Regions from separate parts of the Rhodococcus baikonurensis genome, predicted to be linked through region 1. Evidence: riboswitches for the same ligand, from Rfam matches in the RefSeq annotation. Region 1 holds a riboswitch; each other region holds the start of a gene.

Region 1 (7,384 bases):
AGCAGCGCCGAACGCGCCGATCAGGAAAACCGCGGCGACAGTGACACTGGTTCGGGTCACGATGGGCCACAACAGGAGCCCGGTCGTAGTCGCCAGCAGACACAGCCCGACCGGATCGATCGACGCGCCTGATCGGGTGGTCCGATCACGGCGCAGAAAGCGAAATGCCAACATCAGAGTGATCACGGCAAACGGCACATTGAGAACGAGAAGCAACCGCCATCCGAAGTCGGCGTCGGAATACTTCAGCAGAACGCCACCGAGGATCGGTCCGGAAACGCCGGCCAGCCCACCCGCGGTGCTGTACGCGCCCAACGCCTTCGCCCGAGCCTTTCCGGACACCCGGTCGGTGATGATGCCGAGCACCTGCGAACTGATGGTGCCTGCGCCGATCCCTTGCCCCAGCCGGGCCGACACGATCATCGACGGGTCCGACGCACACGCTCCGAGGATTCCCATCACCGCGAAAATGCTCAGCCCCGACAAGAACAAGCGTCGACGCCCGACGACGTCACCGAGTCGGCCCGCCGGCACCAGGGCCAAGCCGAAAGTAAGCGAATAGCTCGCGAGGATCCACTGCACTTCGGAGGTCGACGCGCCCAGTGACGCACGGATGGACGGAACTCCGATTCCGAGCACCGCCGAATCGAGAAGAGTGGTGAAACCCGCGGCGACGCAAACGACAATCTCCCAGCGGACGGCCGAATCGAGCTTGGTGGATTCGGCCGTCGCTGTGACCGTGTGCGACAGGACCCGTTACCCCGCAGCTTCGGACGGAGCCCGACGCGTGAGCGGCGGCCGCAGACCCAGGTGCTCTCGCAGCGTCGACGTGGAGTACTCGGTGCGATACGCCCCACGCTCCTGCAACTCCGGGATCAACCAGTCGACGATCTCGTCCAACCCGGTCGGCACCAGGTACGGCGAAATGTTGAAGCCGTCCGACGCTCCGTTGCGCACCCAATGCACCAACTGGTCGGCCACCTGGCCGGGAGTGCCCGCAAAACCCGAACGCTGCGAGGTCTCGATGGCGACCTGACGCAGGGACAGGTTCTTTGCCTCCGCGAGCGCCCGCCATTCACGCGCGATCGCAATGGGGTCGTTGCCGTCCCGCGCTGAACCGCGTGTCTCGGAAACGGGGCGGGCAACCGGATCTTCTTCGGGCAGTGGACCGTCCGGGTCTCGATCGGACAGATCCTTCCCCCACACCAGTCCGACCAGAGACAGGGCAGTCTGACCGGTGAACTGGCCTTCGAGGACCCACCGCGCTTTCTCCTCGACCTCGGACTCGTTCTCCGCCAACACGATCTGTGTGCTGGGCAAGATCTTGACGTCGTCCTCCGGTCGTCCGGCTCTGCGCAACCGAGCCCGAATGTCCTCCGCGAAGTCGAGAGCGCCGTCGAAATGCGTCCCGTGTCGGGAGAATATGACATCTGCATGTGTCGCCGCGAAATCGCGTCCACTCGGCGAATCGCCCGCTTGGAAGATGACCGGATGCCCCTGGCGGCTTCGGGGAAGGGTCGGCGTCACGGAGATGTCGAACTGCGAAGTCTGCTTGCGTACGTCGCCGACGGCTCCCGGACTCGACCAGTGCTCGGACGTGCGAGAGTCCGAGATCGCGTCGTCGGCCCACGAATCCCACAGTGCCCGCGCGGTTTCGATGAACTGCCCGGCACGCTCGTAGCGTAGGGCGTGATCGAGGAAGCCACCACGACGGAAGTTCTCTCCAGTCCACGCGTTGTCGGTGGTCACCGCGTTCCAGCCAGCCCGTCCACCGGAAAGCAGATCGAGGCCGGAGAGTCGACGCGCGAGGTCGGCCGGTTCGTTGTACGTGGTGTTCTGCGTCGCGACCAACCCGATCTTGTCGGTGATACCGGCGAGTGCGGCCAACTGCGCGATGGCGTCGGGGCGGCCGGCGATATCGAGGTCGAGAATCTTGCCGTTCTGTTCGCGGAGGCGAAGGCCCTCACCGAGGAAGAAGGCGTCGAACAGGCCTCGCTCGGCGGTGAGTACCAACCGCCGAAACGTCTCGAAGTCGATCTGGGAACCACTGGCGGAATCGGACCAGATGGTGGTGTGGTTGACCCCTTGGAAGAAGACGCCGAAGTGAACGTGAGCGTCGGGTCGAGGTACGGCGGAGCGTGATGCAGTCATGGCCGAAATATCCTTAGCGCGAAGTCAAGTCAGGAGGAGTGGGCAAATCGATTTGCGGGCCGCTGCAGACCGAGGTTGCCCCTCAGGGTCGATCCCGGAACCGGGCGTCGCGTCAGCCCGGCCTTGGACAGCGCCGGAAGAACGAATTTGGCCAGCACCGGAAGGTCCTCGTCGATCACGAGAGCGTGGACATGAACCCCGTCGAGGTGCCCAGCCAACTCCCTCAGAACTACGGCCGCCTCCCCTGGATCTGCAGCGAGGAGCAGTCGTCCACTGTCGACGGCTTTCCCGTGCGAGTTCAGCTCGATCAACCGCTGCGCCGCAGACAGATTGGGCGTATCGAATGCCACATCGACCTCGACGACCACCAATGACGCGCCCTCATCGCGCGCCTTGGCGGCCGACTGTGTAACAGCCTCCACCGAATCACCGGAAACGAGAACGACATCCGCCTGGCGTGGATCGATTTCTCCGTAGCGTCCGAACACCACCAACTGACCTTGCGGCGGTCGCGGAACGATTGCGGGCCCCTTCACCGAGAACGTGTCACCCTCGAAATTGACGTAATGCAGACGATCGCGCTCGAGGAACCGTCCGCTGAGATAGTCACGGACGACGGCGTCGTCCTCCCACGAATCCCAGAGATCGGTCACGACCGTGACCGAATCCCGCTGCTCCTGCTGACGCGCCGACTCCGTTGTCACCGGAGCTCTCCCCCACGCCTTCGCCGCAGCTTCGTCTTCGACCGGAACAGCCAGCCAGCCACCGCGCCCACGGGAGGAGTAGTCGAGCGTCGCCAATTGCGAAGACGTGTGGAATGGTTCGGCGTACGTGGTCCCGACGACGGGGACCAACCCGATCGTGCTGGTCGTCGCCGCCACGTACGACGCCCGCGAGACGGCGTCGATCCGGCCGACGACGTCGCCACTCGGCGGAAGGATGGAATCGTCGAACGTCGCGAAGGTGAAGCCCGCATTCTCGGCAGCCGCGACGCGATCGCGCACGGTCTTACCCGTGAGCAGCTGATCCGGGCGGTGCGAACTTCGGCGCCAGGCGGCGGGGTGAGTGCCCTCGCCGTCCAGTTCGATACCCACGGCAAATACAGTCATGTGTCCTCCATCGGTCCTGGCGGTAGCACCCACACTGCGGTTAGGTAGCGGGTTGCTGCGGCATCATCGAGCCAGGTCTCTCAGCCACTCTGGATGGTGGATGCAATCTATGCGGGCCACACTGGACAAGTCAAATCACGCTTGACGAATCCTATTGACCTACAACCTATTTCAATTGAATCACACTGATCGAAAGGGTTGCATCGTTGATGCTGGACGTCGAAAGAGAACGAGCCCCGCCCGACTCGCGTCGGACGGGGCTCGCCTGGAGGGCAGCAGTTGATCTACTTCGCGCCCAGCCAGGCCTGGTCGAACAGCATGATTCCGGTAGCTGTGGGAACGACACCGTGAACGTTCTTCTGCCAGGCCCAGAACGATGTCAGTCCGCCGATCGGTGCGGACGGAACCGTCTCGTTCCACAGTGTCTGGATCTTGCCGATGACCGCCAGGGTCGACGAGTTGTCCTTGGCCTGTTGAAGATCTGCGATCAGCTGGTCCATCGCGGGGTTCGCGTATCCAGCAGTGTTCGCCATCGAGGTGCTGTTGGTCGTGGAGAACAATCCGAGATCGAGAATCGACTCGTACATTCCGATGCCCGCGTGCGCGAGGTCGAAATCGTGCTTGACGTAGACGTTCTGCACGATGTCGCCGGCATTGTTGGCCAAGATCAAGTTCACATCGAACCCGACGGCCTGCAACAGTGACTGCACGGCGAGACCGATCGCATGATCCTTGGGCTCACTCAGGACGGTGTAGTCGAGAGTGCCGTCGTACCCGTCGGCCTTTGCCTGATTCAGTAGTTCCTTCGCCTTCTCGGGGTCGTAGGCGATACCTGGTGTGTCAACATGCCATTGGGACGTCGGACCGAACAACTCCGAGCCCGGCAGTCCCTCACCATTTTCCACGCGCTGATCGATCAACGTGGTGTCGAGCGCGTAGCCGATAGCCTGGCGGACGCGAACATCCGAGCCCGGTCGGCCTTCACGGTTGTTGACGATCTCGGCACTACCGGCATTGAGCACGTCGATGTAGCCGGGGTAACCAGCGGACTTGGCGGAATTGATCGCCGACGTGAGGCCACGAATGTACGCGACATCGAGCTGACCGCTGTTCAACGATTCGAGATTGGCCTGCGGACCGTTGAGGGCGACCATTCGCAACTTGTCCAGCTTCGGAGCCCCGCCGTAGTAGGACGGGTTGGCCTTGAAAACTCGCTCGACGCTCGGAGTGAAGAGATCTTCGGTGAAGGGCCCGGCTCCGACAGCGGTGAACTTGTCGCCTTGCTGCGAACTCGGGGCGACGATCATCCCGTGACCGAGAGCGAGCATCGACGGGAAGCGCATCCACGGCGTCTTCAGCTTGAACACGACCGTCGTCGGATCGCTTGCCTGCGCCGATTCCACTGAAGCCAGCCAGAGCTCGGCGCCGTTGCCCTTGCCTGCGTTGTACCGATCGATACTCGCGATCACCGCGTTGGCGTCCAGGGTGGTGCCGTCGCTGAACTTCACACCGTCGCGAAGTTTCAGAGTCCAGGTGGCTCCGTCGTCAGCGGTCGCGAGCGATTCGGCAAGCTTGGGCTCGAATTCTCCGCTGGCAGTGTCGTAGCTCATCAAGACGTCGTAGACAGCTGCGAACGCCTCTCCACCGGAACCGCCGCGGGCGGCAGTCTTGGTCGGGTCGAGTGAGGGAACGAGTACCTGCACGCCGTACGTCATGGTCCCGCCGGCGACTGCACTCCCCGGATCTGGTTGCTCGTTGACCATGCCGGTCACGACGTCACCCGACGCAGTCGGTGTGTCGGTTCCGCTGTCGTCGTTGCTACTCGCGCAGCCCACCAACAAGACGCCGGCACCGAGCACCGCGACGGCGGCACGGCTCACTTTCCCGATACGCCAAGATCTCGAGTGCGACACAGGTATTCCACCTCACTTCCAGTAGACGCGACCAGGGATCGGCCGCAACCGGCTAATAGTGAAGTTCACGGCGGAGTGACGCACAGCACGTTCCCGGTGACCGGAAACATTCACGAAGGGATGGGCGCGTACTTGCCCAGATGGTCGCGCCGAAATGAAGATGGCGATTGGCATCGGAACACGAAAAAGCTCCAACCTCATGTTCGAAGAACATCGACGTTGGAGCTTGTTCAGAAGAATTGTTGTGGCCAGGGCCGGGATCGAACCGGCGACCTTCCGCTTTTCAGGCGGACGCTCGTACCAACTGAGCTACCTGGCCGGACGGCACCCGAACCGAATGCCTATCGCATTGCGTTGTTCTCAATCAAGAGACTGAGAACAACGCTTTGCGACCCTGACGGGACTCGAACCCGCGACCTCCGCCGTGACAGGGCGGCGCGCTAACCAACTGCGCCACAGGGCCTTGCTTTTTCCTTGCTGTGAAACCGTACTACATCTTCGAGCCGCTCCCAAACCACTGTCCTGGCCTGGCATTTGTGCATCTCAAAGCGTGTCGTGCGGGTCAAACCATACTGCATCGTTTCGCTTTCGCAAAACGTACCCCCTACGGGATTCGAACCCGCGCTACCGCCTTGAAAGGGCGGCGTCCTAGGCCGCTAGACGAAGGGGGCCCGCCGGATCTCTCCGAACTAGTACCCCAACGGCGTTCCGTTGGGAGCTTGGATAGCTTATGGCACGGCATTCGGAAATCACAAATCGCCTGGTCATGGCCGAAAAAGTGGACTATTCCGCGTCGGGGAACTCCACTTGCGGCCACCCGTCACGATGGAACTTCTCCAACCACTCCGGCGTGGCCATCGCTTCGAGCACCACTTCGAGGGACTCCTCGAACCACACGCCCAGATCGCCACTCGAGGCAATCAGGTCCGCCATGTACCGCTGGCCGGCAAGGCTCGCTGCCAGGACACGCGTGAATTTCTCCGGGTCGACGTCTTCGCGGAGCAAACCGTCGTCCTTGGCGCGCAATGCCAACTCGTAGGCGGTCTTTCCCCAGACCTGGCCGCCGCCCGATTGCACATCCTTGTAGAACTCCGGCTCGATGATCAGCCGGAATTCCGCCTGCACGATCACCTCGGTACGGAAGACCTCGGCAATGTCGAGCACGAGCCCGTGCAAGGCGACGAATGGATCGAGGTCTGTTCTCTTGGCCCAACGATCAGTGATTCCAGTGAAGGTTTCGATAGCCGAGGTCAGAACTGCTCGCGCCAACTCCTCCTTGGACTGGAAATGAAAATACATGGCGCCTTTGGTGGCGCGGGAGCCCTCGAGGATCGTGTTCACCGACGCAGCTGCATAGCCGCGCTTGGCGAATTCGACTGCAGCCGCTTCGACCAGGGCGGCGCGGGTACGCCGCGCACGCTCTTGTTGACGTGCCATTGACGGTGTTGTGCCTCTCGCAGAGTTGGTACGCAGAATCGCCGTGATCGGCGCCTGTCATCCCCCGAAACTTCACAATATCCCCTCCAACACACCCTACGTAAGGACTAGAGCTATACCCGCCAAAAGTACTAGTCGCAATCCCCTGTTCGGGGGACAACAACCGACTTTATGCCCAAAAGACACCAAGTGGTATGGTTTTGGCCGCTCGGGTGCGCCGCAGGGGGTGCGCATCCGAGCTTTCTACTGTCGGAGGCTTCGGCAATCCGACCCGTGGACGGAATCAGTCCGCCTGCCGACGCACGGCAGTCCCAGAGTTTTAAACAACCAAAGCAATCATTTATTCCCGTTCTTTCGCGAAAATCGGACTGGAAACACTGAAACAACACAGTTAGACTGTCTAAATGGACGAACGTGGGGCTCGCAGTAAGGCACGAGACGACATCGACGTACTTTGGGACGATCTGGGCGCCTTCGTTCGGCGGCTGCGCACCAAACGCAACGACCACAAACTCACCCCGAGCCAAATCCAGGCCCTCGGCCACCTCGACCGACAAGGTCCGTTGACCGCAAAAGAGTTGGCCAAATTCGAGCGCGTCACACCGCAATCGATCGCCAAGACCGTGGCCGCACTCGAAGAGCAGGGGATGGTCACACGCAGTTCGGATCCGTCGGATGGGCGCGCGGTCCTGGTCACGATGACCGAACTCGGGATCTCGACCCTGCACGAAGACCGAAAGAAACGCACTGAGTGGCTGGCCGAGGTGATCGATA
Region 2 (7,384 bases), on a different contig from region 1:
CACCAACGCGGAGCGAATGCTGTCCGGGTAGGTTACTGCCCATTCGAGCGTGCGCATGCCGCCCATGGATCCGCCGACTACCGAGGCCAACTGGTCGATCCCGAGAAGATCGACGAGCTTCTTCTCCGCTGCGATCTGATCCCGGATGGAAATCTCCGGGAACCTGCTGCCCCACGGCTTGCCGTCGTCGGCCAGCGAACTGGGACCGGTCGTGCCGCGACAACCACCGAGGACATTGGTTGCGATGACGCACCATTCGCCCGTGTCGATCGGTTCGCCGGCGCCGACCATTCCGTTCCACCAGCCGGGGGAGGGCTGATTTGCGGAGATCGGTCCGGTGACGTGTGAGTCTCCGGTCAGTGCGTGCTCGACGAGTACGACGTTGTCGCGGTTCGGGGACAGCTCACCCCACCGCTGAACGGCGAGCGAAACCGATGGGAGTACCGCGCCGCTCTCGAGTTCCAAGGCACCGATGTCGACGAACCCCACCTGGCCGTCGGGCGGGGGGAGGAGGTCGATCCTGGGCTCCAATTCGTTCACGGTCACGAGTTTGCCACCGCAGCCAGGCCGACGGTGAGATCGGCGAGGATGTCGTCGATTCCTTCGATTCCGACCGCGAGGCGGACGAGCCCGGGTGTGACACCGGAGGCTAGCTGCTCTTCGGGGGTGAGCTGCGAATGCGTCGTCGAGGCAGGGTGGATGACGAGTGAGCGAACGTCACCGATGTTGGCGACGTGGCTGTGCAGCGTCAGGGCGTTGACGAACGTCTTGCCCGCATCGATACCGCCGGGCAGTTCGAAGGTGACGATGGCGCCGGTTCCCTTGGGCGTCAGCTGCTTTCCGCGTTCGAACCATGGTGAGGACGGGAGTCCCGCGTAGGAAACGGAGGCCACCTCGCCGTGGCCGTCGAGGAATTCGGCGACCTTTTGTGCATTGGACACGTGACGCTCGATGCGCAGGCTCAAGGTTTCGATGCCCTGCGCGATGAGGAACGCGTTGAAGGGCGCCACGGCGGAGCCGAGATCACGCAGCAGCTGGACGCGCGCCTTGAGTGCAAATGCCGGCGCGCCGAGGTCTGCGAAGGTGACGCCGTGGTAGCTGGGATCAGGCGTCGTGAAGTTCGTGTGGCGACCCTGCGTCCAGTCGAAGGTGCCACCGTCGACGATGACGCCGGCGATTGCTGTGCCGTGTCCGCCAAGGTATTTGGTGGCGGAGTGAACGACGATGTCGGCGCCGTGCTCGAGTGGGCGGAGCAGGTACGGCGTCGCAACGGTGTTGTCCACGATCAACGGGAGACCGTTCTCGTGGGCCAACGACGAGATTCCTGGGAGATCGAGGATGTGGTTCTTGGGATTGGCGATCGTCTCGCCGTAGAAGGCCTTCGTGTTCGGGCGAATGGCGTCGCGCCATTGCTCGAGATCGTCGGGATCCTCGACGAACGTGACTTCGATGCCCAGCTTGCGAAGCGTGTAATGCAGGAGGTTGTACGTGCCGCCGTACAGGTACGGGCTGGAGACGATGTGGTCGCCGGCCTCGGCAATGTTGAGGATCGCGATGGTCTCGGCAGCCTGACCCGAGGACAGCAGGAGTGCGGCGACTCCGCCTTCGAGGGCGGCGATGCGCTGCTCGACGGCGTCCTGTGTGGGATTCATGATCCGCGTGTAGATGTTGCCCGGCTCGGCGAGGCCGAACAGTGCCGCAGCGTGATCGGTGCTGTCGAAGACGTAGCTGGTGGTCTGGTAGATCGGCAGAGCGCGCGCATTGGTGGCGGTGTCCGCTGTTTGCCCGGCGTGCACCTGCTTTGTCTCGAACGACCAGTTGGCGGTCGGATCAGAAGTTGCTGCGGCGTCGGCTGTGTTGTCGGTCATGATTTGTTCACTCCAGTGGTCTGACGGATAGATGTCGGACGGGGGCGAAGGATCGCCGCCCCGTGCTGGGGTCTATCTACAAGTGCGACACATACTGAGTTACCTCCGTGGGGCTCGGCCCGGTCTGGGGTCCGTCCCTGTCGGACCCGCGCTTGTCACCCGAATTGCGGTGGAACTGCGTGAGCAGATCCACGTCGGGAAACCTGGTCATCACCCGGGGCACCCCACCGCGGTTGGAGGGTTGCCGTCCAGCGAGCCGGGGCTTGACGCTGGCACTCATGACCAAGTCGGATTCTACCGGGAAGTGAGCGCAGTCCTGACACGGGGCGAAATGTGAGCCGCGACCGCACGCGAGACAGAGCGACGCAGCCCACTAGCAGGCAAAAGTTACTCGCGAGTAGAGACCGGTGGGTGGACCTGCCGGTTGCAGCCTCACGGGTTAGCAGTACGCTTGTCTTGTTTGGGACTCATCTCCCGAGATCAGTCCACACCGTCTAGGTTTGATAATCGAACCGTTCGCGGACCCACTCACAAAGTGTGACCGCAACCGTGTAACCAGGGAAACTTCCTAGGAGGACGCGAAGCACCCATGTCCAAAATCAAGGTTGAGGGCACCGTCGTCGAACTCGACGGCGATGAGATGACGCGCATTATCTGGCAGTTCATCAAAGACAAGTTGATCCATCCGTATCTCGATGTGAACCTCGAGTACTACGACCTCGGTATCGAGTACCGCGACGAGACCGACGACCAGGTCACCATCGACGCAGCGCACGCGATCCAGAAGCACGGCGTCGGCGTCAAATGCGCCACGATCACGCCGGACGAGGCACGTGTCGAGGAATTCGGTCTCAAGAAGATGTGGCGTTCCCCGAACGGAACGATCCGCAACATTCTCGGCGGCACGATCTTCCGCGCACCGATCATCATCTCCAACGTTCCGCGACTCGTTCCGGGCTGGACCAAGCCGATCATCATCGGCCGTCACGCATTCGGCGACCAGTACCGCGCCACAGACTTCAAGGTCCCCGGCCCCGGCAAGGTGATGATCACCTACACGCCTGAGGACGGCAGCGCACCGATCGAGCACGAACTGGTCAACTTCCCCGAAGAGGGCGGCGTCGTCCAGGGGCAGTACAACTTCACCACGTCCATCCGTGACTTCGCTCGCGCGTCGCTCACCTACGGACTGCAGCAGAACTACCCGGTGTACCTGTCCACCAAGAACACCATTCTCAAGGCGTACGACGGTGCCTTCAAGGACATCTTCCAGCACGTCTACGAGACCGAGTTCAAGGCTGAGTTCGATGCCGCAGGTCTGACCTACGAGCACCGCCTCATCGACGACATGGTCGCTTCCGCACTCAAGTGGGAGGGCGGCTACGTCTGGGCATGCAAGAACTACGACGGCGACGTCCAGTCCGACACCGTGGCCCAGGGCTTCGGCTCGCTCGGCCTCATGACGTCGGTTCTGCTGACACCGGACGGAAAGACCTGTGAGGCAGAGGCTGCTCACGGCACCGTGACGCGTCACTACCGTCAGCACCAGCAGGGCAAGCCCACCTCGACCAACCCGATCGCGTCCATCTTCGCGTGGACCCGCGGGCTCGAGCATCGTGGCAAGCTCGACAGCACCCCTGAGGTCATCGGCTTCGCGCAGGCGCTCGAAGACGTTGTCATCAAGACCGTCGAAAGCGGCCAGATGACCAAGGACCTCTCGATGCTGGTCGGCGGCGATCAGGGCTACCTGACCACCGAGGAGTTCCTCGGCGCACTCGACGTGAACCTGCAGAAGGCCATGGCCGCGAAGTAGATTCACCGCTTCACCTTTCAGATGGGACGTCCGGGAAACCGGGCGTCCCATTTGTGTTCGTGGTCTCACGTGAGTGAACTCACCCGCTCTCACTTGGAAGTTCAACCAGATGTGAGACCACAATTGATCAGTGACTTCGTCTACCCTCTCCCGTTCTGACACCTCGACTCCCGGGGTTCGTTCCACCAGAGGTCCGGCGATGCTCGCTCTCGCCCTCGGCGGTTTCGGTATCGGCACCACCGAGTTCGTCGCCATGGGATTGCTCCCGGAAATGGCATCCGGGCTCGGCGTCTCGGAACCCGTCGCGGGCCACGTGATCTCCGCATACGCGCTCGGCGTTGTCGTCGGCGCTCCGCTGATCGCCGCACTCACCGCACGAGTACCGCGCCGCACGCTGTTGATCGCACTCATGGTCGCTTTCACCGTCGGCAATGCCGCTTCGGTTTTCGCGCCCTCCTACACGACGCTGATGATGGCTCGCTTCGTCGCCGGATTGCCGCACGGCGCCTACTTCGGAGTCGCCGCACTGGTCGCAGCTCACCTGGCCGAACCGGGAAAACGCGCGAAGGCCGTGGCCATGGTGATGATGGGCCTTTCCGTGGCCAACGTGATCGGGGTGCCGGTCGCGGCCTGGATCGGCCAGGCACTCGGCTGGCGCAGCGCCTTCGCCTTGGTCGCCGTAATCGGGGTGGCAACGGTTGCTTCGCTGTTCGTCTGGATACCGCGTTTGGACGGTATGCCGGTGACGAATCCGATCACCGAACTCGGAGCGCTCGGCCGCGTTCAGGTGTGGATGACCTTGATCGTGGGCATGGTCGGATTCGGCGGCATGTTTGCCGTTTACACCTACATCAGTACGACTCTCACCGACGTGTCCGGGCTCGGCGCTTCGTTCATTCCCCTCGCACTCATGCTGTACGGACTGGGCATGGTGGCCGGCAACTTCGTCGGCGGATACCTCGCGGATCGCGCACTGATGAAGGGTTTGTTCCTGTCGATGGGATCCCTCGTGGTGATTCTCGCGGTCTTCGTGATCGCCGTGCGCAATCCGTACACGGCGCTTGTCTTCGTCTTCCTCATCGGGCTCGCCGGGTCCTCGATGGTTCCCGGCCTCCAGACACGGTTGATGGATGTCGCCGAGGACGCTCAGACCTTGGCTGCCTCTCTCAATCACGCCGCGCTGAACATCGCCAATGCCTTCGGAGCGTGGATCGGCGGCGTCGTCATCGCGGCTGGTTACGGGTACACCGCGCCGGCGGCAGTTGGGTCGTTGCTGGCCGTCGCAGGTCTCGTCGTGCTGGCGGTTGCGGTGATTCTGCAGCGTAGGGCCGTGCGCTGACCTGGGAGCCCATCCGCGTCGGTGGAATCGGCTACGGTGCTTGCCGTGCCACAAACTGCTGACTCCCACATTCTTGCGCCCCACACCATCACGTCCGTGAACGTCAACGGCGTTCGAGCAGCGGCCCGCAAGGGCATGCTCGACTGGCTGGAGAAGACGTCGGCGGATTTCATCTGCCTTCAGGAAACGCGTGCGTCGGACGATCAGCTTCGCGAGACTCTCGAACCAGCGCTCGGCAACGGATGGTTCCTGGTCTCCGCCGAGCCGTCTGCGAAGGGACGAAACGGAGTCGCGGTGCTCTCACGTACCGAGCCTGACGCGGTGCGGATCGGCCACGGGGACGACGAGTTTCTCGACGCCGGCCGATACATCGAAGCCGACTTCGCGGATCTGACCGTCGCGAGCCTGTACCTGCCGTCCGGTGAGGCGCTCACGCCGAAGCAGGAGGAGAAGGAGCGGTTCATGGCGTCCTTCGCAGTTCACCTCGCTACCACCGCTGCGGCGGCCGAGGCTGCCGATCGTCACGTGGTGGTCAGTGGCGATTGGAACATCGCGCACACCGAACTCGACCTCAAGAACTGGAAGACCAACAAGAAGTCTTCGGGATTCCTTCCCGAGGAGCGCGCCTGGATGGATCTGCTGTTCGCCGAAGATTCCGCGTGGGTCGATGTCTTCCGCACCCTCCATCCGGGTGTCGACGGTCCGTACTCGTGGTGGTCGTACCGCGGCAAGGCCTTCGACAACGATTCGGGTTGGCGTATCGACTACCAGGTTGCCACCCGCGGATACGCCGAGCGGGCCAAGGTCGCGGTCGTCGAACGCGCTGAGTCCTACGACCTCCGATGGTCGGATCACGCACCTGTCACCGTCTCGTACCGGTAGGGACGCGCATGCCTGAAGGTCTGAAAATGCCGAGCGCAAAGACGCGCAACGCCATCATCACGGTTGTCGTGGCGGTGGTGGCACTCGTGCTGGCGGTCACCCTGTCTTCGCGGGACTCCGACAGTTCGGCATCTTCGGCGTCATCGTCGTCGGTTACGAAGTCCGCGAGTGTCCAGCCTTCGAGTGCTCGAGCCAAACCGGGTGCAACTACCAAGGCTGCGCCGTCGAGTTCCGAGCCGTCGAGTTCCGAGCCGTCGAGTTCCGCTGCCAAGTCAACGCAGCAGGCAAGCAGCGATGCGCCGGCGCGGGTTCTCGCCACGCTGGTGGAGATCGACGCCGGGCGGTGGCCGGATTCCGCCAATGCGCCGGGCACGAAGGGCGGCATCACCTTCCGCAACAGCGAAGGGCGTCTACCCGCGGTCGGTGCTGGTGGCGGACGTGTCGTCTACCAGGAATGGGACGTCAACGCGAAGAAGAACGGCCAAGGTCGCGATGCCGAGCGGATCGTCACCGGCAACGACGGTTCGGCGTGGTACACCCTCGATCACTACGACACGTTTGTGAGGATTCGCTGATGTCCGACTCGTCCACGGTCAGCGTGGTGCAGTGGCTGGATCCGTCTTCGGATGTGGCTTCGGTGGCGCTGCAGGGCGACCCGGCCGTTGCGGATGATCTTGCACGGGAACTCCGTGGCGAGAATTTTGTCGTTCGGGTGGTTCGCGGAGAGAACATGCGAACAACGGCGCAGCTCTTCGACGAGTTCGCGGCGGCCTTCCAGTTTCCGTCCCACTTCGGGCGCAACAAAGACGCTTTCGACGATGTCATGCGCGATCTCGACGACGTACTCGGACTCGGCGCCGGATATGTAGTTGTGGTCCGCGGTGCGGGTTCTCTACTGTCCGAGCAACAGGATCAGTTGGAGTGGTTCCGCGAAACGATGGACTTCTACGCCGAAGAATGGGAACCCGTCGTTTTCCGGACCGTCTACCAATTCGGCGCGGACGACCTCACTGCCCGCGGTGACGACCTCGTCGAACTCACCTACCCGGGCACCACGCCACTGCACTGATTTCCACTCGTGAAAAGATCGGAACCATGTCGACCCCTGCAGAACAGAAGCCCACCGCAAAGCCTCGCGTGCTTTCCGGCATCCAGCCGACGTCGGATTCTTTCCACCTCGGCAACTACCTGGGCGCGCTGCAGCAGTGGGTTCCGTTGCAGGACGATTTCGACGCTTTCTACTTCATTCCGGATCTTCACGCCATCACGGTGACGCAGGACCCGAAGGAACTGCGTCGTCGCACCAAGGTGGCGGTCGCTCAGTTGCTTGCAGTGGGTATCGATCCCGATCGGGCGACGCTGTTCGTGCAGAGTCAGGTTCCCGAGCATGCGCAGTTGGCGTGGGTCCTGAACTGCATCACCGGTTTCGGTGAAGCCAGCCGTATGACGCAGTTCAAGGACAAGTCCGCCAAACAAGGCAGC
Region 3 (7,384 bases), on a different contig from region 1:
CGGACATGTATCGTGGCGTCGCGGTTTTCAGTGGCTGCTACTCCACGATGGATCCGCTCGGCCGAACTGCCGTCCAGGCCACGATTTCTTCGCGAAGCGGAGATCCGGCCAACATCTGGGGTGTGCCAGGAGGCCCCGAGTGGGAGGCACACGATTCGTTGATCAACGCAGAGAAGCTGCGTGGCAAGGAAATCTACGTGTCGACGGCGAATGGTCGTCCCGGATCCGACGAGACTCTGCAGACTCCGGAACTACTCGAGCGTCTGGTGATCGGCGGCGGCATCGAGGTTGCTGCGCACGCCTGTACCAAGATGTTCGACGCGCGGTTGCAGGAACTGAAGATTCCGGCGCAGGTGGATTACGAGCCGAACGGCACACATGCGTGGGCATATTGGCGTGAACGACTACCCAAGGCGTGGCCGACCTTGTCCCGGGCGTTGGGCGTCTGACGGTTCGGCAACAGTGCTCGGGTTGTGGGTGCCCACAACCCGAGCGTTGGATCACTCGCAGGCGATGCCGTCGTTGTCCCGGTCGAGATGCGGGGCGTATCCGTTCTGGCCCCGGTACAACGGAGCGGCGCCGGCGTTACGAACGGCTGTGCAGTTCTGGTAGTACCGCGCCGGAGTGTTCTGCGGCGCCGGCTGATTCTGGGGCGCTTGCGGTGCAGGCGGCGCCGGCGGCGCCTGCGGTGCGAAGACAGGGGGAAGGAACGGCTGGACTGCGTCCGCAGAGCCAGTCGGAATCATGCGTGCGATCTCGATCGGTAGGAAATCGAAAACCGTGGATGCCTGTGCGGCGGGTGCGGCAACCAGAGTGATTGCGGCGCAACCGGCGACGCTGAATGCCAGACGGCGGAGCTTCATGTGACCTCGTGTTCAACTGGGCAGCCCTTCCACTTCTGAGGGCTGTGCCGGCTGAGCATACTGGTCATAACGACCAAATGGTTTATTTCGGCAAGGGTGAAATCCGGGGTGAAAAGCAACGTCCCCGCACCGTATTGCTCAGGTGCGGGGACGCTGCTGTTGTCAGCGAGGGTTACGCGTCGACAAGTTCCTCGGCGAAGGGATCACCGTTGCGGGGAGCGTCGAAGCGCTCCTTGTCGAGGATGCCCTCACGCATTGCGACGATGACCGGAACCAGAGCCTGGCCGGTGACGTTGACTGCGGTACGGCCCATGTCGACGATCGGTTCGACTGCGAGGAGCAGTCCGACGCCGGCAAGGGGAAGACCCAGGGTGGAGAGCGTGAGTGTGAGCATGACTGTCGCACCGGTGGTTCCGGCCGTTGCTGCCGAGCCGATGACCGAGACGACGACGATCAGCAGGTAGTCGGTGAAAGTCAGCGGGACGTCGTAGAAGCCGGCGACGAAGATTGCCGCGATCGCGGGATAGATTGCAGCGCAACCGTCCATCTTGGTGGTGGCACCGAGCGGAACGGCGAACGAGGCGTACTCACGCGGAACACCGAGGTTGCGTTCGGTGACGCGTTCGGTCAGCGGCAGAGTGCCGATCGACGAGCGCGAGACGAAGCCGAGTTGAGTTGCAGGCCAGACACCGGAGAAGAAGCTTCGGACCGAGAGGCCGTGCGCGGCAATCAGGATGGGGTAGACCACGAAGAAGACGATGGCCAGACCGATGTAGATGGCGGCGGTGAATACGCCCAGCGAGCCGATTGCATCCCAGCCGTAGGTGGCGACAGCGTTGGCGATCAGTGCGGCCGTACCGATCGGGGCAAGGCGAATGATCCACCACAGGACCTTCTGGACGATCGCGAGCAGTGACGCGTTGAACTCGAGGAACGGAGCAGCCTTGGGGCCGATCTTCAGCGCCGCGATACCGATTGCGCCGGCGATGACGAGCAGCTGCAGGACGTTGAAGCTCAGGGATGTGGTTGCTACTCCCTCTGCGACGGAAGTCTTTGCGCCCAGCCCCAGGAAGTTGTTCGGAACCAGTCCGGTGATGAACGCCCACCACGAACCCGAACTCTTGGGTTCCTTCGCAGCGTCGGCGGCGACGTCGGTCCGCGAACCGGGATCGGTGATCAGGCCGACGATGATGCCGATGATCACGGCGATGAAAGCGGTGATGGCGAACCAGAGCAAGGTCTGCACGGCCAGGCGAGCTGCATTGGCGACCTGGCGGAGGTTGGCGATCGAGCTGACGATGGCGGTGAACACCAGCGGGATCACCGCAACGGTGAGCAGCTTGACGTAACTAGAACCGATGGTCTGTACGGTGCCGACCAACCAGTTGACGTTGCCGTCGGCTGCGTCAGGCATTGCCCGGGCGACGAGACCGATGATGACACCGAGTACGAGACCCGCGACGATCTGCGGTCCGAATGCCGTCGCCCAGGACGGAAAACGGGACGTGGACTTTTCCGGCACGCCGGTGGAGGTGGAGCTGGGCATGACTATGCCTTTCGAAAATCATGGGAGCGAAACGCAGCGCGGCACCAGAGGCCGGGCAGATTCGAAGAAATGTTTCCTGGTACGCGTCAGGTCAGAGCGAGCGCGGACACATTGCGCTCGCCTGCAGGCGAAGGTCGACGTAACGCCGACTGGTCAGGAACAACACTGTCCACACACTACTCGCAGCTTCAACTACTCGATCCCGAGGGTGGTCGCGGGAGTTCGCTTCGTGTTCGTCGGGCGTGCCCCGATCAGTCACTGTTGGTCGGTTGACTAGTCTCGACGATCAGTAGGTGCCGCACCGGCGCCTACGCGTCGGCAAGCGGAAGCGAGAGACCGATGAGCGTTCGGAATGCCGAGTACCCGCGTCCGAAGCATTTCCTGGTGCACCTCAGTGACACGCATCTGGTGGCTCAGGGGGAGTTGTACGACGCCGTGGATGCGTCGACGAGATTGCGCGAAGTGCTCAGCGGGATCGTGGCCTCGGGCGCACGCCCGGACGCACTGATATTCACCGGCGACCTGACCGACCAGGGGCACCCCGACGCATACGCGGAATTGAAAGCCATCGTGGAACCTGTGGCGGCCGAGATCGATGCGCAGGTCGTCTGGGCGATGGGCAATCACGACGACCGCCCTACGTTCAGATCGTTGCTGTTGGGCGAGGACGCCACCGATCATCCCGTCGACAACGTCTACGACCTTGACGGACTGCGGGTGATCACCCTGGATTCGTCGGTTCCCGGTCATCACTACGGTGAGATCACGGATCGTCAATTGGATTGGCTACGAGCAGAATTGGCGGTGTCGGCGCCCGACGGAACAATTCTGGCGCTGCATCATCCGCCGGTTCCGTGCATTCAGGATCTCGCCGTTCTGGTGGAGTTGCGCGATCAGTCCCGGTTGTCAGACGTATTGCGTGGCAGCGACGTCCGAGCGATTCTTGCCGGGCACCTGCACTATTCGACGACGGCGACGTTTGCCGGCATTCCGGTATCCGTGGCGTCGTCGACGTGTTACACCCAGGACTTGAACGTGGAAGTCGGTGGGCAGCGTGGTCGTGACGGGGCTCAGGGGTGCAACCTGGTGCACGTGTACGACGAGACAATCGTTCATTCGGTCGTTCCACTCGGTGCGCACGTGACGGTCGGTGAGCCCGTCGACGCGGCCGAGGGTGCCCGCAGGCTCGGCGCTGCCGGTATTCGAATCCGCGAGAGCGAAAAGGCAGGCCGCTCGATCGTCTGAGGTGGCAGGCGGTTTCCGGCACCCCCGCGCAGTTCTGGGCGATTGCCGGGCGGTCGCGTACTCACTACCGTCGAGGTAGGTGCAGAGCTCCAGCAACAAGGACCGGCTAGCTGGACGGCAACCCTTCATGCCGATGGGGTGCCCCGGAATCACACCTGGCGACACGCGCGGTGCGTGTCGCAAGCGGCAGTCGCCACGAGAACCGTCAGCCAGGTGCTGACGGTTTCTGCGGTCGGCACTGTGCGCTCCCGAGTAGTTCTCGAACAGGAGTATGCGCCGATGACCTCCACCCCCTCCTCTCATCTTGCTCCGTTGCATCTCGCCGTAGCGCTGGACGGTGCCGGTTGGCACCCTGCAGCCTGGCGAGAGCCACACTCGCGCCCGAGTGAACTGTTCAGCGCGTCGTATTGGACCGACGTGGTGACGACCGCCGAGCGCGGTCTGCTCGATTTCGTCACCATCGAGGACAGTCTCTCGGTGCCGGCCAACCCACTCGAACCCGTCGACGACGCGGTTGATCGGGTACGTGCTCGGCTCGATGCGCATCTCGTGGCCGCCCGCCTGGCACCGATCACGAGCAACATCGGCTTGATCCCGACCATCACCACCATTCACACCGAGCCGTTCCACGTGTCCAAAGCCGTTGCCACGCTGGATTACACCTCGCGTGGTCGCGCCGGGTGGCAGGTGAAGGTGTCGGTGTCGGAACCCGAGGCAGCACAGTTCGGGCGTCGCGACATCCCGGCCCTCACCGATGCCGACCGTCAGTCGATCGTTTCCGGCGTCCTCCCGGACTTCGTGCGCGACCTGTTCGACGAAGCTGCGGAGGCAGCTGACGTCGTCCGGAGACTCTGGGACAGTTGGGAGGACGACGCCGAGATCCGCGATGTCGAACAGCGTCGATTCCTCGACCGGGACAAGCTGCACTACATCGACTTCGAAGGAAAGTACCTCTCGGTTCGTGGACCGTCGGTTACACCGCGCCCGCCGCAGGGCCATCCCGTCGTCACCGCATTGGCTCATCAGCGGGTCGCATACGAGCTGGCGGCGCGGACGGCCGACCTGGTGTTCGTGACGCCGTTCGACGACGAGCAGGTCACGGCAATCCTGGGTGAAGTGCGAGCCGCCGAAGAACACGTGCAGCGCACCGGCGAAGCGCTTCGGGTCTTCACCGACATCGTCGTCTTCTTCGATACGACCGAAGAAACAGGGAAGGAACGACTCGCTCGCCTCGACGCGCAGGCCGGCGCCGAATACCGTTCGGACGCACTGACCTTCACCGGATCCGCTGCTGAGTTGGCGGATCTCCTGCTCCGGTGGCAGCAGTTGGGAATCGGCGGCTTCCGGTTGCGGCCGGGCGTCCTCGTGGACGACCTCGACGCGATCGCAGGTGAGCTGGTGCCTGAATTGCAGCGGCGCAGCGCATTCCGTACCGAGTATCCGCAGACGAATCTTCGCGGACTACTTGGTCTACCCATCGACGTTCCCAACCGCTACGCCGCCGGTACTCCGGCCGCCTGACAGACGAGGAATACATTTTCATGAGTTCTCAGAAGCGTAAGCAGGTCATCCTCGGCGCCTACCTCGGCGGCGTCAACCATCACACTGCATGGTGGGATCCGCAGGCGGGCAGCCAGATCGAGTTCGATTCCTTCGAACACACTGCTCGAACCGCCGAGCGTGGGAAGTTCGACTTCTTCTTCCTCGCCGAAGGTCTCGCCCTTCGTGAACGTGCGGGACAGATATTCGATCAGGACATCATCGGTAGGCCGGACACCTTCACAGTCCTTGCATCGTTGGCGGCAGTAACCGAACACCTCGGCTTGGCCGGCACCATCAACGCCACGTTCAACGAGCCGTACGAACTGGCCCGCCAATTCGCGACGCTCGACCAGTTGTCCGGTGGCCGCGCCGCCTGGAACGTCGTCACCTCGTTCGACGCATTCACCGGCCAGAACTTTCGCCGTGGCGGATACCTGGATCGTGCGCAACGATACGAGCGTGCGGAGGAGACCGTAGCGCTGGTGCGTGAACTGTGGGATTCGTGGCGCAGTGACGATATCGTGGCCGACAAAGCATCAGGGCGCTTTCTCGCGCGACCGGATGCCGGTGAATTCGCTTTTCATGGATCACATTTCGACGTGAACGGCCGATTCACAGTGCCGCGTAGCCCGCAAGGGCGCCCGGTTATTCTGCAGGCCGGGGTGTCGCCGCAGGGGCGCGATTTTGCTGCCGGCAATGCCGACGCGATCTTCTCACCGTACGGTCAGTTGCCCGAGGCGGCCGACTTCTATCGCGATATCAAAGCACGTGCCGTCGCGGCCGGACGCGACCCGGGTGACATCAAGATCCTGCCGTCGGCGAGTTTTGTTCTCGGCACCTCGGAGGCAGATGCGATCGAGAAATACCGAGAGATTCGCGACCAGCAGGTCACCGGCCAGACCGCTTTGGTTCTGCTCGAACAGATCTGGAATCTCGATCTGTCGAAGTACGACCCCGAAGGACCACTACCCGACATCGCCCCGGACCCCGAAGCTCCGCCGATCATCCAGGGGCGCGCCTTCATTCACCAAGATCGTTTCGCGACCGTCGCAAAACTGCGCGCGGTCGCGGAGAGCAAGAAGTTGAATCTGCGCGAAGTGGTGATCGATCAGTTCGAGCGTGGACCGATCGTGGGTACACCGCAGCAGGTCGCCGAGAAAATCGATTCGTTTGTCGGCAACGACGGTTCGGACGGATTCATCCTCGGCTCGCACCTCGTACCGACGGGACTCGACGAGTTCGTCGACGACGTGGTGCCGTTGCTGCAGGATCGAGGTGTTCTCCGCAGCGACTACGAAGGAACGACGTTGCGTGACAACCTCGGTCTGCCCATTCCGGTGCAGCGGGAGCATGTGACAGCACGCTGATCGACCGAAGTGGCGAGGGCCCAGCCGAAATCGGCTGGACCCTCGCTTCGTCTAGGCTTCCCAGGGAGCCGGGATGGGGTAGTAGCTCTCCAGAAACTCCGTGATCTTGCGCGTGCGAAGTTCCAGATCGATCTCCGGAGCGCTGCCGTCGTTGAGGCAGAAGAAGTCCATGGAGCGCTTGGCGAGCAGCGAATCCATGTCGCGCAAACCGGCCTTGACCGTCGTGTCGACGTATTTGACGGCTGCGGACTTCTGCACCACCGACCGTCCACTCATCAGTGTGTAGTAGTGATACAGCGAATTGGTCACCGAGATATTGGAACTCGCGCGGAAGGTGCTTGCTGCAGTTGCCGCGAAGTCTTCGGCGAACTCGCGTTCCATCTCGGCCATCACACTCTTGCGCAGTGGCGTCGCTGCATGCTCCAGATGCCTGGTGGTCATCAGACCGAAGCGGTCCTGCAGCAGTCGGCGGTTGACGCGGGCGGCATTCTCGAACCCGCTGCGGTCGTTGTCGTTGTGGCCCAAACCGATTCTGGTGTCGGCCTCGATGAACATGCTGATCCCGCCGGGGGAGAAGAACATGTCCGGGCCGACGGGGCGACCGAAGAACATGTCGTCATTGGAGTAGAGGAAGTGTTCTGCCAGACCCGGAATATGGTGCAGCTGGCACTCGACAGCTTGAGAATTATGGGTAGGCAACACACTTGGATCGGCGAAGAACTTTTCGCTGGGCATGAACGTGACTCGCGGATCGTCGGCAAGCCAGTCCGGACGATCGGAATCGGTTGCGACGAAGATCCGTCGGATCCACGGCGCGTACA
Region 4 (7,384 bases), on a different contig from region 1:
GCGGGCGAGGGCGACCCCGTCGTCACGACAGTGGGGGCACTCACCGGCGAATCGGCACAGTCGGCGGAGGCAGTGTCGGGTGCGGCGGGTTCGGGATCGGTTCTGGTGATTCTCGATCGAATCGATGTGGGGGAGTGGAGATTCGATGCGCTCCTTCGACGCACGGCAGCGACCGGGTGCCAGGTAGTCGCTGTTCACAGCACTGCGGCCGGGGATGTGAGTCTCTCGTTGCTCGCGGATCGGCTCGGGCTGGTGGTGCTCGGGGTCTCCGACCCTTGGCAGTTCAGCGTGGATCTTCGTGATCTTCTCTCGAATTCGCGTGCGGTGATGGCTGACGCAGTACTGCGGGCGACACACGCGGGCCAACGAGCCGGCGGAAGCGTCGAGAATCTTCTGTCGGTGTTACTGAACACCTTTCAGCGTTCGTTCATTCTCCTGGACTCGTCCGGACGTCCGCTGACGGGCGCTGAGCTCTTGTCAGAGGCTGATCGAGCAGGCGCGGGTACTTTGTCGGGTCGTGGGGCACCGACCACCGTCGAGTTGGACTCCGGTGGGGTCCTGATCGCGTGCCCGGTGATGTCCGGCGCGGCCAGAGAGCCCTGGCTGGCTGTACTGCTTCCGGTGCGACAGAGCGTCGAAGAGGCCTCTCTCTCAGTGGTTCTCGACGTTGCCTCGTTGGCTGTCGGGCACCGCCTGGCCGTTGCACGCATGGTCGACGAGCGTGAAGCGCGCCGGCGCAGCGCGTTGCTCGGTGAACTGATCGACACGTCCGCAGACGCCACACCCGGACTGCTCCGGCGCGCACTCGACGCGGGTTGGGTGCTGGACGGATGGCACATCGGCATCAAAGTCCTGGCGGTGGGTGAGGTCGACCTGGTCGCCAGGCGCAGTGAAGTTGCAGACGCCCTCGCCGCCGAGGGGATCGACGCCACTGTCGTCGAACAGGCTGACGGCTGGGCGGCGTGGACGACTCTGCCAGGTGAGCCGCGTCCGGAGGCGATCACCAGGATTGCCGAGAGTATTCGTGCAGGTCAAGCCCGATTGGGGCCCACCATGGAGACATGGGTGGGAGTGGGACGCGCGCACGATGGGCCAGCCGGAATCGGAGCGTCTCTGTCGGAGGCGGGGGATGCCTCTCGGCTCGCCGGTTCCCGGTCGCAAACGGGCCGATTCCTGCACGTGGACCGGCTGGGGTTGGCGCAGTTGCTACTGGCGTGGACGCGAACCGACACGTTTCAGCCCGCGGCCGCGGCACTGCTCGCGCCGCTACGAGATGCGAGTGGGGAGTTGCTGGAGACGCTCTCGACGTACCTCGACGAAGAATCGTCTCTGGCTCATACCGCCACTCGAATGGGCTTGCACCGCAACACCGTATCGAGTCGTATCGATCGAATTCAGCGACTTCTCTCGGTGGATCTGGCCGATCCGGAAACCAGGCTTGCGCTCCACCTCGCCTGTCGGACGATCGCGCCGTGACGACGGTCTTCCCAGCTTCGTCTTGACAAGCACGGGAGGTTCCTGCCATCCTCGTTGCCAGGTCACGAGTACCAGTGTTCAGCCCCGGCTTGCTGGTCGGCAACCCTCCTCCGCGGTGGGGTGCTCCGGGTGACGACCCGGCTGCGTTCGAAAACGAATGCGGCAAGCGCGGACTCTTCCGGGGCCATCTCCCGACGAACGAGTCCTTGAACGTGAGGATTGTCTTCGATGACTGCTGTATTGAGTGCCGACACCTGCTGCACCGCTCCGATCGCCAAGGTTTCGGGTGCCGACCTGCAGGTTCCGCTGGTTCAGGGCGGCGAATGCTCCTACGCCAACTTCGACTACGCCGCGAGCGCGCCGGCATTGGCCCAGGTCACCGACCGTATCGCCGAGTTGTTGCCGACGTACGCCAGTGTTCACCGCGGTGCCGGCTACGCGTCCCGGATCTCCACGCTCACCTACGAGAACGCTCGTGAATCCGTTGCCCGTTTCGTGAACTGTGCCGACGATCAGGTCGTCGTCTTCACGCGGAACACCACTGATTCGCTGAACTTGCTGGCCCAGTGCGTCCCCGGCAGCACCGTTGTCCTCGACGTCGAGCATCACGCAAACCTGTTGCCGTGGAACGACGCTCGTATCGTCACCGCTGCAGACACCATCGAAGAGACGATCGAGCGGCTGATCGGTGAACTGTGCACCAAGCCTGCTGCGCTGCTCGCAATCACCGGCGCCTCCAACGTGACCGGCGAGATCCTGCCGATTGCACGCTTGGCCGACATCGCGCACCGTTGCGGCGCACGTATTCTCGTCGACGCTGCTCAGTTGGCTCCCCACCGTCGCATCGACCTGCAGGAATGCGGCGTCGACTACGCGGCGTTCTCGGGCCACAAGCTCTACGCGCCGTTCGGCGCCGGCGTACTGGTCGGACGCCGTGACTGGCTCGACGAAGCTCAGCCGTACCTCGCCGGCGGAGGCGCCGTGCGTGAGGTGACCGTCGAGTCCACCGAATGGGCTTGCGCGCCTGCACGTCATGAGGCCGGTTCCCCCAACGTGCTCGGTGCGGCAGCAATCGCGACCGCATGCGAAACCCTGCACGCCCTGGACTTCGACGTCATCGCCGAGCATGAGAAGGCACTCACCGCACAGCTCACCTACGGATTATCCGCCATCGAGGGAGTCTCGTTGGTGCGACTGTGGAACGACGCACCGGACGCCGTCGGAATCGTCACCTTCACCGTCGACGGATTCGAAGCCGGCGAGATCGCCGCATTCCTGTCCGCAGAACACGGCATCGGAGTTCGCGACGGTCGCTTCTGCGCACACCCGGTTCTCGCGCGCCTCGGTCTCTCCGGCGGCGCCGTCCGCGCCAGCCTCGGGCTCGGTAGCAGTTCGGACGACGTGACGCGCTTGGTCGACGCCGTGAACATCCTGGTTTCGAATCAGCGTGATTGGAAGTACGCGAAGACGGCCGGAGCGTGGAACCCCGTGCCCGAGACCCGCCCCTTCCTCGGAGCTGCCGACGACAACGCCGGCGCAGCCGAGTGCGTCTGAGCTGAGCTCGGTCCCCGAAAACTCGAATGGACAACTAGCATGGCAGCCATGGCACCAGCGGATTTTCCCGCCACCCCTTCGAGAGTGAGCATCACTCTCGGTCAGTGGTGCCGTCGTCATGTCGATCTGTGCCGTACCTCGTCAGGAATGTGTTCGAGCTGACGATTCGTCTCGCTCATCCCACACTTTTCTGATTTTCGGAGGTCGCACATGTCTTCACTCGCTTCGCATTCTCTGCACGTGGCGGTCGAGTTGACCGGATCCGGTCACCATCCGGCCGCTGAGGGCGCACCAGGAAACCTGCCGATCATCGGCGGCGACTACTGGGTTGACCTCACCGAGAGCGACAGGGCTCTCGATTTGGCTTCATTCCCTACCAATGTGGTTCGGATTCGCGCTGCGGATCTGCGTGAGGCGCAGCTCGAACGCGCACGGATCCGTGCTGTTGTCGCCGAAGAAGGCCGCGATCCCGACAGCGTCGCAGTGTTGGTCGATCTCGAGATTCTGATCGCACCGGAAGCTCGCTCCGCCCGAAAAGAGCTTGCACAGTTGGACAGTGCGTTGACTGCTCCGCGGGTCCCGGTTTCGCTTCACTACGTCGGAACACCCTCCGGGCTCGGCAGTTTGATCGCCGATATCCGAGCTGCCGAGGTCGCCGACGGCGTTACGCTGCTCCCCCTCGCCTTGCCCCGCACACTCGAACATCTGGTGGACAGCACCATTCCGTGGCTCCAGGATCGCGGACTTGTCACACCGTCCACCGCAGTCGACGAAGTGCTCGGTCGTTTCGGACTGCCGCCCCGTCAGCGCACGCTCGCGTCCTGATCACCGATCGCATCTGCGTACAGGTGGAACAGCGACGGTAATTCGTCTGCACCGTCCACCTGTGCCAGAAGCGCCCAGCACTGTGCCGTGACGAAGCGCGCCCGCGTGCCGATCCAGTTGGTGGGCAGCAGTTCCGGCGGCAGCAGAGGGTCCGGCTCCATGGCTCGCGTGAATTCCGCCGCGAGTTCGATGGTCATCGTGACAGCATCGGTGCCCGGAGTGTTCTGCAGTTTCTCCAGGCGCACAGTCGCTACGTCGAGCAGCCGTTCGTATCCGGCTGCGATCTCGTCCAGCGGCCACAACTGTGCGGCAATTTTCACGGGGTCTTCGAGCCTGCCCACTTTCAGATCCCGAGTGGTGAGAGAAGACAGGTGCTGTTCGACGTCGAGTTCGGCGGCCGCATCGAGAACGTACGGTTCCCAGGCGTGCGGCGAGACGTACAGACCGCCCTGGACGAGCGCGCCGCCGAGGTATACGACCCTGGTGCGCAGCGCATCTCGCGCTTTCCGTGACGACTCCGGAATTGCGAATCCGACCAGATGCCAATACCCGTCCCACGGTGTCGCAGTGTTGCGATCTTGTTGATAGGCCAGTCGAACGAATTCGACGTCGGGTTCCATCTCGCGCACGGCTTTCGGCGTTGCTCGTAGCGTGGCCTGCCGCCCGCGACCTTCCTGAGTGAACTTCCCCTCGGTGACCAACCGCTTGATGCACAGCCGAACCTGTTGATCTGTTTTGTCGAGGGCGTCGGCGGTGGCATAGAGGGTGCGCCCGTCGACAGTTCCGTCCGTGCGCAGTAGACCCTCGATCAAGATCCTCGTGGGCACATCGACGTCCCTGTCCGTCATTGCCGTGTCCTTTCCTTGCCTCTCGACATCTTCGCCCATAACTGTACTATCGAATGCAATACGATCGTTTCAAATTCGTACGTTAGGCGGGAAGATGGCAGTGGGATCGGTGAGTGAGAGGAAGAGTGGCCATCGTTTACGCAGGTGGATGGTTACTTCCCTGGCAGTGGTCGTTGTTCTGATCGTGGGTCTGGTGGGCTGGACGCTGTACCAGAACACCTATGACATCCGTGAGGAAAAAGTGACGATCTCCGGGGGATCGGTGCCGCTCCAGGGAGTCCTTGCACTGCCCGAACACGGTGACGGTCCCTTCGGGCTCGTGGTTTTCGTCCACGGAGACGGGCCGGTCGATGCAACACACGAGACCTTTTACAGGCCGGTCTGGGAGGCGTTCGCCAAGGCCGGGTACGCGTCACTCTCCTGGGACAAGCCGGGGGTGAATGGGGCACCGGGCAATTGGCTCGATCAGAGCATGGACGATCGGGCGGCGGAAACGGAAGCGGCAATCGAGTGGGCACGGGGCCGTTCGGACGTCGATCCGTCTCGTATCGGTCTGTGGGGTGCGAGCCAGGCAGGGTGGGTGATGCCCAAGGTGGTGAACCTCGATCCGGACGTAGCGTTCGTCATTGCCGTGGGTCCGGCAATCAACTGGCTCCAACAAGGCGAATTCAATACTCTTGCCGAACTTTCCGAGAGAAATGCGTCGGCCGACGAATTCGAGAAAGCGCGGGTCGATCGTGCGAAGAACTTGGATCAGTTGGCCCGTGATGCAACGTTCGGCGATCTCGTGGCCTCCGGCGAGGCCGACGGTCTCACCGAAGACCGATGGAACTTCATCCGAAAGAACTACCGATCGGATGCGCGAGCCGATCTCGAAACCGTGAGGGTTCCGGTGCTCTTGATCATCGGCGGACAAGACGTCAACGTCGACGTGGCAGACACCGAAAGGGTGTATCGCGAAGTGCTCGACGCTCCAGGGCAATTGGTGGTCGAGAAGTATCCCGACGCAACCCATTCGATTGTGGACAAGAACCTCGAAGACTCGGAAGTGATGTCGGCTCTGGTAGCCGTTCTTGCTCCCCGTTCGATCTTCGCTCCTGGTTATCTAGCGGATCAGACTGCATTCTTGGAGGGAATTCGTGGCTGACGGAATTACGGTTGTCGCTCTGGGCGGCGCCGGTGCGATGGGCTCGGCAGCAGTTCGACTGGCTGCAACATTGCCGGGAATCGGCAGCGTAGTAGTCGCGGATCGTGATATCGATGCTGCGAATCGTCTTTCAATTGACCTGGCTCAGGCATCAGCGCAAGTCGAGGCGCGCAGCATCGACGTCACGGACGGTCGCACGCTACGTGAATTGTTGGACGACGCAGACGTGATCATCAATACCGTAGGCCCGTTCTTCCGTTTCGGTGTCGGCATTCTCCAGGCAGCGATCGAGACCGGGACTCACTATCTCGACATCTGCGACGACTGGGAACCGGCCGTCGACATGCTGGAATTGAATTGCGCTGCCAGGGAAGCCGGAATCTGTGCGGTAGTGGGCATGGGCGCAAGTCCCGGGATGAGTAATCTCCTGGCCGCGATGGCAGTCTCGCGATTGGACGTGGTCGACGACCTGTACACAGCCTGGCCGGTTGATGTCGAAGGCGAGGACGAGTCGGTAGACACATTGAGTGCAGCCGCCGTTCACTGGATGCAGCAGATCAGCGGCAAGGTGCCGGTCGTTCGTGCGGGACGAATCGTCAAAGAAGCACCGTTGCGTTCCATTGCACTGGAACTGCCCGGCGGACGCCGCGGAAACGCTTACGTGGTCGGGCATCCGGAGCCGGTGATGTTTCATCGAACCTTCCGCCCCTCAGGTCATTCGGCAAATCTGATGGTGATCACACCGGAAACCGTTGCGTTTCTCGACGTTCTACGTTCGGATATCGACAAGGGCAGAATCGATCTCGACTCGGCCGCTGAAGAATTGGGCAAGCCCTCGCTCAGCCGGATGATCCGTGCTGCGCCTCGCATGCTCACGCGCGCCGACCACGGATCCTTGCCGTCGTTCTTCGCCTCGGCCACAGGGGTGCTCGATGGACGAAAGACGCGCGTCGTGGCACGGATCGCTGATGATTCACCGGTATCGGAGTTGCTGTCGGACATGGCCGGTGCAACCGGAATCCCCTTGGCGCTCGGCCTTGCTCAGGTGGTGTCGCGGCTGGCCGACGGAACGATCTCTGATCGGGTCGGTGTGCACTCAGCTGAGAGCGCCATCGACCCGGAAGTTCTGTTCACTGCACTGGCGCGGTTGTTCGATCGAACCGACTGGAGTGAGATCGTCACCGTCGAATCCGAGTTCAGCTAGTCAGTTCGCGGCGTGTGATCCGATGCGACTTCGGATTTCGGTCTCGACACGATCCGGATCTTTGGGGCTGAACGAAGGCGCTCCGCGACCGGCGAGGGTGAGTACCACCGCGGTTTCCTTCCACGGGCGTGAAAGATCCAGGCTGTACCACGAGCTGAAATCTGTTGTTCCCCAAATTCGTAGGCGTCCACTCAGCCATGACATGACGCCGAGGTCGACGGTTTCGATCTGCGAGTACGGAACGAACTTGCTGACAAACGGAAAGTAGTAGTGGCGGATCGTGACGCCCTGATCGCCGATCCGGACCGTCCTGTCCTCGTAGATGGTCGA

Evidence for each region. Region 1 has a riboswitch for S-adenosylmethionine ahead of ABWI03_RS00195 (LLM class flavin-dependent oxidoreductase). Riboswitches for the same ligand answer to the same signal wherever they lie in the genome.
Region 2: linked by a shared signal. The riboswitch ahead of ABWI03_RS14690 (bifunctional o-acetylhomoserine/o-acetylserine sulfhydrylase) and the one ahead of ABWI03_RS00195 (LLM class flavin-dependent oxidoreductase) in region 1 are both predicted to bind S-adenosylmethionine.
Region 3: linked by a shared signal. The riboswitch ahead of ABWI03_RS23220 (LLM class flavin-dependent oxidoreductase) and the one ahead of ABWI03_RS00195 (LLM class flavin-dependent oxidoreductase) in region 1 are both predicted to bind S-adenosylmethionine.
Region 4: linked by a shared signal. The riboswitch ahead of ABWI03_RS26150 (aminotransferase class V-fold PLP-dependent enzyme) and the one ahead of ABWI03_RS00195 (LLM class flavin-dependent oxidoreductase) in region 1 are both predicted to bind S-adenosylmethionine.

The regions. Positions count from the first base shown of each region.
Region 1 covers NZ_JBEUOQ010000001.1:40,700-48,083, forward strand. The annotation lists gene ABWI03_RS00185 (MFS transporter) at 1-687, opposite strand, end outside; gene ABWI03_RS00190 (NtaA/DmoA family FMN-dependent monooxygenase) at 757-2,151, opposite strand; gene ABWI03_RS00195 (LLM class flavin-dependent oxidoreductase) at 2,181-3,260, opposite strand; SAM riboswitch class I at 3,265-3,360, opposite strand; gene ABWI03_RS00200 (ABC transporter substrate-binding protein) at 3,545-5,140, opposite strand; tRNA gene ABWI03_RS00205 (tRNA-Phe) at 5,419-5,492, opposite strand; tRNA gene ABWI03_RS00210 (tRNA-Asp) at 5,563-5,636, opposite strand; tRNA gene ABWI03_RS00215 (tRNA-Glu) at 5,772-5,844, opposite strand; gene ABWI03_RS00220 (TetR family transcriptional regulator) at 5,957-6,610, opposite strand; gene ABWI03_RS00225 (MarR family winged helix-turn-helix transcriptional regulator) at 7,015-7,384, shown strand, end outside.
Region 2 covers NZ_JBEUOQ010000005.1:276,453-283,836, reverse strand. The annotation lists gene metX (homoserine O-acetyltransferase MetX) at 1-546, opposite strand, end outside; gene ABWI03_RS14690 (bifunctional o-acetylhomoserine/o-acetylserine sulfhydrylase) at 543-1,868, opposite strand; SAM riboswitch class IV at 2,012-2,152, opposite strand; gene ABWI03_RS14685 (NADP-dependent isocitrate dehydrogenase) at 2,458-3,681, shown strand; gene ABWI03_RS14680 (MFS transporter) at 3,812-5,020, shown strand; gene ABWI03_RS14675 (exodeoxyribonuclease III) at 5,057-5,902, shown strand; gene ABWI03_RS14670 (guanyl-specific ribonuclease) at 5,929-6,477, shown strand; gene ABWI03_RS14665 (barstar family protein) at 6,477-6,971, shown strand; gene trpS (tryptophan--tRNA ligase) at 6,998-7,384, shown strand, end outside.
Region 3 covers NZ_JBEUOQ010000011.1:6,875-14,258, forward strand. The annotation lists gene ABWI03_RS23200 (alpha/beta hydrolase) at 1-449, shown strand, start outside; gene ABWI03_RS23205 (excalibur calcium-binding domain-containing protein) at 501-863, opposite strand; gene ABWI03_RS23210 (dicarboxylate/amino acid:cation symporter) at 1,036-2,409, opposite strand; gene ABWI03_RS23215 (phosphodiesterase) at 2,749-3,654, shown strand; SAM riboswitch class IV at 3,733-3,846, shown strand; gene ABWI03_RS23220 (LLM class flavin-dependent oxidoreductase) at 3,829-5,175, shown strand; gene ABWI03_RS23225 (NtaA/DmoA family FMN-dependent monooxygenase) at 5,196-6,563, shown strand; gene ABWI03_RS23230 (stealth family protein) at 6,615-7,384, opposite strand, start outside.
Region 4 covers NZ_JBEUOQ010000014.1:26,725-34,108, forward strand. The annotation lists gene ABWI03_RS26145 (PucR family transcriptional regulator) at 1-1,476, shown strand, start outside; SAM riboswitch class IV at 1,537-1,651, shown strand; gene ABWI03_RS26150 (aminotransferase class V-fold PLP-dependent enzyme) at 1,705-3,030, shown strand; gene ABWI03_RS26155 (LLM class oxidoreductase) at 3,241-3,855, shown strand; gene ABWI03_RS26160 (PaaX family transcriptional regulator C-terminal domain-containing protein) at 3,834-4,742, opposite strand; gene ABWI03_RS26165 (alpha/beta hydrolase family protein) at 4,852-5,850, shown strand; gene ABWI03_RS26170 (saccharopine dehydrogenase family protein) at 5,843-7,054, shown strand; gene ABWI03_RS26175 (PH domain-containing protein) at 7,055-7,384, opposite strand, start outside.